Regions from separate parts of the Pseudomonas sp. S3_C06 genome, predicted to be linked through region 1. Evidence: predicted binding sites of a transcription regulator. Region 1 holds the regulator's gene; the other holds the start of a gene.
The links. The regulator sigma-54, encoded in region 1, starts transcription at its own class of promoters, with help from an activator protein. The targets are predictions, from matches to a motif close to ANTGGCATNNANNTTGCTNT.
Positions count from the first base shown of each region.

Region 2: AB4N44_RS25085 (flagellar basal body rod protein FlgF) is a predicted target of sigma-54. The motif match lies at 1,613-1,632, and genes of this name have one in related genera.

Region 1 covers NZ_CP162747.1:4,925,059-4,928,152, forward strand. Annotated here, with positions in the region: gene ptsN (PTS IIA-like nitrogen regulatory protein PtsN) at 1-41, opposite strand, end outside; gene hpf (ribosome hibernation-promoting factor, HPF/YfiA family) at 53-361, opposite strand; gene AB4N44_RS21745 (RNA polymerase factor sigma-54) at 435-1,928, opposite strand; gene lptB (LPS export ABC transporter ATP-binding protein) at 2,116-2,841, opposite strand; gene lptA (lipopolysaccharide transport periplasmic protein LptA) at 2,841-3,094, opposite strand, start outside.
Region 2 covers NZ_CP162747.1:5,638,174-5,641,267, forward strand. Annotated here, with positions in the region: gene AB4N44_RS25080 (sigma-54-dependent transcriptional regulator) at 1-1,387, shown strand, start outside; gene AB4N44_RS25085 (flagellar basal body rod protein FlgF) at 1,687-2,427, shown strand; gene flgG (flagellar basal-body rod protein FlgG) at 2,473-3,094, shown strand, end outside.

The DNA.
Region 1 (3,094 bases):
AGGGAACGGCCGGGGGTCAGGATACTTTCAAGTCGGATCATGGAATGGGGGGTTATCGACCTGTCGCGCCCTGGAGGAGGCTTTGGGTCTTTTCCTTATGCTTTTTGAGTTGGCGATCCAGCTTGTCGGTCAGTAGGTCAATGGCGGCATACATGTCGTCATGCTCGGCATTGGCAACCACTTCTCCGCCGGGAATATGCAAGGTGGCTTCGATTTTCTGCTTCAGCTTTTCGACGCACATCGTGACTTGCACGTTGGTGATCTTGTCGAAATGGCGCTCTAATCGGTCGAGTTTTTCGTTGATGTAGGTGCGCAGAGGTTCGGTCACTTCCAGTTGGTGTCCACTGATGTTGACTTGCATACAGCTTCTCCTTCGTTGCCAGTGCATAAAGCGGCAGGCTGGATAGCCTGCCACTGGAACGCTGTAACGTGGCTTACATCAACCGCTTGCGTTCGCTCGAAGGCGCGATCCCGAGGGATTCGCGGTACTTGGCGACGGTGCGGCGAGCCACCTGAATGCCTTGTGCCTCCAGTAAACCAGCGATCTTGCTGTCACTCAACGGCTTTTTCTGATTTTCCGCAGCAACCAGTTTTTTGATGATCGCGCGGATCGCCGTGGACGAGCATTCGCCGCCTTCGGAGGTGCTGACGTGGCTGGAGAAAAAGTATTTCAGCTCATAAATACCGCGCGGGGTATGCATGAATTTCTGCGTGGTCACCCGTGAAATCGTCGATTCGTGCATGCCGACCGCTTCGGCGATGTCATGCAGGACCAATGGCTTCATCGCTTCGTCGCCGTACTCCAGAAAACCGCGCTGATGCTCGACGATCTGGGTGGCAACTTTCATCAGGGTTTCGTTGCGGCTCTGCAGGCTCTTGATGAACCAGCGGGCTTCCTGCAACTGATTGCGCATGAAGGTGTTGTCGGCGCTGGTGTCGGCGCGGCGGACGAAACCAGCGTACTGGGCGTTGACGCGCAGCCGTGGCACCGATTCCTGATTGAGTTCGACCAGCCAGCGTTCGTTGTCCTTGCGCACGATCACGTCGGGCACGACGTATTCGGCTTCGGTTGATTCGATCTGTGAACCCGGGCGCGGATTAAGGCTTTGCACCAGCTCGATGACCTGACGCAGTTCGTCTTCCTTGAGCTTCATGCGCCGCATCAACTGGCTGTAGTCGCGGCTGCCAAGCAGGTCGATGTAATCGCTGACCAGACGTTTCGCTTCAGCCAGCCAAGGTGTCTTGGCCGACAACTGGCGCAATTGCAGCAGCAGGCATTCGCCGAGATTGCGCGCGCCGATGCCGGCCGGTTCGAACTGCTGGATGCGGTGCAGGACGGCTTCGATTTCGTCCAGTTCGATGTCCAGTTCCGGGTCGAACGCCTCAAGGATCTCTTCGAGGGTTTCGTCCAGGTAGCCCTGATTGTTGATGCAATCGATCAGGGTCACGGCGATCAGGCGATCGGTGTCGGACATCGGCGCAAGGTTCAGTTGCCACAGCAGGTGGCTTTGCAGGCTCTCGCCGGCGGACGTGCGTGTGGTGAAATCCCACTCGTCATCGTCGCTGCTGGGCAGGCTGCTGGCGCTGGTCTGGTAGACGTCTTCCCAGGCCGTGTCGACCGGAAGCTCGTTGGGGATGCGCTCGTTCCATTCGCCGTCCTCGAGGTTGTCGACCGTCGGGGCGGTTTCCTGATAGGACGGTTCCTGGATCTCGGTGTTGGGCTTCTGTTCGGCGTTGTCAGCCATGGGGTCGGAATTATCGAAGTCTTCGCCTTCTTCCTGGCGTTCGAGCATCGGATTGGATTCCAGCGCCTCCTGGATTTCCTGTTGCAGATCCAGGGTCGACAATTGGAGCAGGCGGATGGCCTGTTGCAGCTGCGGTGTCATCGTCAGCTGCTGGCCCATTCTCAAGACTAGCGATGGTTTCATGGCAGGGGCTTAACACCTTATTCGCCGGCGCTATGCGCCATCCACTACAGGGCGCCGAGGCGCCAAACTTAAGCAAATTATATGCCTGAAACTGAAGTGTTTGCCTAGAGCGCTGTAACAATTAAAGCGGATTAAATCCTGCTTGAATCGATACAGCGCCCCGGCGGCGCACCGGGCACTGTTGCGCTTACAGGCGGAACTCGTGGCCCAGATACACTTCCTTGACCAGATCGTTGGCCAGGATGGTTTCTGCATCGCCTTCAGCGATCAGTTGACCATCGTTGACGATGTAAGCGGTTTCGCAGATATCCAGCGTTTCACGGACGTTGTGGTCGGTGATCAGCACACCGATACCCTTGGCCTTGAGGTGGTGGATGATCTGCTTGATGTCGCCGACCGAAATCGGGTCGACACCGGCGAACGGTTCGTCGAGCAGGATGAATTTCGGTGCGGTCGCCAGTGCGCGAGCGATTTCCACCCGGCGGCGTTCACCACCGGAAAGGCTCATGCCGAGGTTGTCGCGGATGTGGCTGATGTGGAATTCCTGCAGCAGGCTTTCCAGCTCCTTGCGACGGCCGGCCTTGTCGAGTTCCTGGCGGGTCTCGAGGATGGCCATGATGTTATCGGCCACCGACAGTTTGCGGAAGATCGACGCTTCTTGCGGCAGATAGCCGATACCGGCCTTGGCGCGACCGTGCATTGGCTGATGGCTGACGTCCAGATCGTCGATCAGTACGCGGCCCTGATCGGCCTGTACCAGGCCGACGATCATGTAGAAGCACGTGGTCTTGCCGGCACCGTTCGGGCCGAGCAGGCCGACGATCTGGCCGCTGTCGATCGACAGGCTGACGTCACGCACGACCTGGCGGCTTTTATAGGCCTTGGCCAGGTGCTGAGCTTTCAGAGTTGCCATTACTGGGTTTTCTCGTCGGTTTTCTTCTTCGGCTGGATCACCATGTCGATGCGCGGACGCGCCTCGGTGACCTTGCTGCCGGTAGCGCGACCGGCGCTGGCCAGTTTCTTCACGGTGTCGTAGACGATTTTCTCGCCCTGAGTGACGTTGCCGTCTTTGTCGACGACCTTGGCCTTGTCGATCAGCACGACGCGGTTTTGCTGGGCGTGGTATTGAATCGTCACGCCGTAGCCTTGAACCGGTTTGGTGTCGC
Region 2 (3,094 bases), 710 kb from region 1:
CGAGGCGATCGCCGGGGTGTTCGGCGTCAAGCGGGTAGGGCTGATGCCCAGCGAGCGGCGGCACATGGAGTTGAACGCCTTGCTCGGCGCGCTGGAGTTTCCGGTGCTGTCGATCGACATGGGCGGCTCGATCGTCGCGGCCAACCGCGCGGCGGCGCAGTTGCTCGGTGTGCGCGTTGATGAGGTGCCGGGGATTCCGCTGTCGCGCTATGCCGAAGATTTCGACTTGCCGGAACTGGTGCGCGCGAATAAATCGCGAATCAACGGCATGCGGGTCAAGGTCAAGGGCGACATCTTTCTGGCCGACATCGCGCCGCTGCAATCGGAGCATGACGACAGCGAAGCCATGGCCGGCGCGGTGCTGACCTTGCATCGCGCCGACCGCGTTGGCGAGCGCATCTATAACGTGCGCAAGCAGGAACTGCGTGGTTTCGACAGCATCTTCCAGAGTTCAAAAGTCATGGCCGCCGTCGTGCGTGAAGCGCGGCGTATGGCCCCGCTCGATGCGCCGCTATTGATTGAAGGCGAAACCGGCACCGGTAAGGAGTTGCTGGCGCGTGCCTGCCACCTCGCCAGTCCGCGTGGGCAGTCGCCGCTGATGGCGCTCAACTGCGCCGGCCTGCCCGAGTCGATGGCCGAGACCGAGCTGTTCGGCTACGGCCCCGGCGCCTTTGAAGGTGCGCGGGCTGAAGGCAAGCTCGGGCTGCTGGAGTTGACGGCGGGCGGTACGCTGTTTCTTGATGGCGTCGGTGAGATGAGCCCGCGCTTGCAGGTGAAACTGCTGCGCTTTCTGCAGGACGGTTGCTTCCGCCGGGTCGGTAGTGATGAAGAGGTTTATCTGGATGTGCGGGTGATCTGCGCCACCCAGGTGGACCTGTCCGAGCTGTGCGCGCGCGGCGAGTTTCGCCAGGATTTGTATCACCGCTTGAATGTACTGTCCTTGCACATCCCGCCGCTGCGCGAATGCCTCGACGGCTTGACCCCGCTGGTCGAGCACTTCCTTGATCAGGCCAGTCGGCAGATCGGCTGTTCGCTGCCGAAACTGGCGCCGGCGGCGATGGATCGACTCAGTCATTACCACTGGCCGGGCAACGTGCGGCAACTGGAGAACGTGCTGTTCCAGGCGGTTTCGCTGTGCGAGGGCGGCACGGTGAAGGCCGAGCATATTCGTCTGCCGGATTACGGCGTGCGTCAGCCGCTTGGCGATTTCTCGCTGGAGGGTGGGCTGGACGAGATTGTCGGGCGCTTCGAGAAAGCGGTGCTGGAGCGGTTGTATTCCGAGCATCCGAGCAGTCGGCAGTTGGGTAAGCGTTTGGGGGTTTCGCATACCACCATTGCCAACAAGCTGCGTGAATACGAAGTCGGCAAAGAGTCGGGCAGCACGTGATCGTTCCCACGCTCTGCGTGGGAACGCAGCCCGGGACGCTCCGCGTCCCAAAGCGGACGCAGAGCGTCCATTGAGGCATTCCCACGCGGAGCGTGGGAACGATCATTCGAGGGATTGCCGCCAAGCGGCATAACACCGCCGGTTTTTCGACTTCGATACATTTCACATTTCCCCTCGCCATCCCTCAAGTCCTTTGTTTACCGGGCCTTTGTGCGCCAGAAAAAAGTTGGTCTGCAAATTGCTTATGGCTCAGCAGTACAGCGGTGGGCGGCAAACGTCCGGCATGCAGAGGAAAGAGTGTGGACAAGTACCTTTATGTGGCAATGACCGGCGCCAGCCAGAACGCGCTGGCGCAAAAGGCGCATGCCAACAACCTGGCGAACATCTCCACCAACGGTTTTCAGCGCGACCTGGAGCAGGCGCGTTCGATGCCGGTGTTCGGTGACAGCTTTCCGGCGCGTGCGTTTGCCATGAGCGAACGGCCCGCCACCGACTTCACGCCAGGCTCGCTGGTGCAGACCGGTCGTGACCTCGACGTCGCCGTCACCGGCAACGGTTTTATCGCCGTGCAGAACCCGAACGGCGGCGAAAGCTACGTGCGCACCGGCAGCCTCAACGTTGACGCCCTCGGCGTGCTGCGTGCCGGCAACGGTATGCCGGTCATGGGCAATGGCGGTCCGATCGCCGTGCCGCCCGAGCAGCAGATCGAAGTCGGCGAAGACGGCACCATCAGTATTCGTGCGATGGGCGAAGGCCCGCGTGTCATGGCGGAAGTCGACCGGATCAAACTGGTCAACCCGGACATCAAGAACATGAACAAGGGCCTCGACGGCTCGATCTACACCAAGGACGGCCAGCCTGCGCCGGCCGATGCCAACGTCAAACTGGTGTCGGGTTTCCTGGAGTCGAGCAACGTCAACGCCGTTGAAGAGATGACCTCGGTGCTGGCCTTGGCCAAGCAGTTCGAGTTGCACGTCAAAATGATGAACACCGCCAAAGACGACGACCAGGCCATGGCTCGGGTCTTGCAGATCAGCTAATTATCAGAACGTCGCGCCGAAAAACAGGCGCACGAGGAGAATCGAATGCTTCCGGCTCTATGGGTTGCCAAAACCGGTCTGTCCGCCCAGGACACCAACCTGACCACCATTTCCAACAACCTGGCGAACGTGTCGACCACGGGTTTCAAACGTGATCGCGCCGAGTTCCAGGACTTGCTGTATCAGATCAAGCGCCAGCCAGGCGCCCAGTCGACCCAGGACAGCGAACTGCCGTCGGGTCTGCAACTGGGTACCGGTGTGCGCATCGTCGGCACCCAGAAAAACTTCACCGCCGGCAGCCTGCAAACCACCGAGCAGCCGCTGGACATGGCCATCGACGGTCGCGGTTTCTTCCAGATTCTGCAGCCGGACGGCACCACGTCCTACACCCGTGACGGTACCTTCCACCTCGACTCCAACGGCCAGATCGTCAACGCCAGCGGTTTCGCTCTGGAACCGGCCATCGTCATTCCGAACGATGCCCAGACCTTCACCGTCGGCCGTGACGGCACCGTGTCCATCACGGTTGCTGGCAACGCTGCGTCTCAGGTGATCGGCAATCTGCAAACCGCCGACTTCATCAACCCGGCCGGTCTGCAAGCCGTGGGCAACAACCTGTTCCTGGAAACTGCCGCTTCCGGCGCGCCGCAAGTCGGCACCCCGGGTC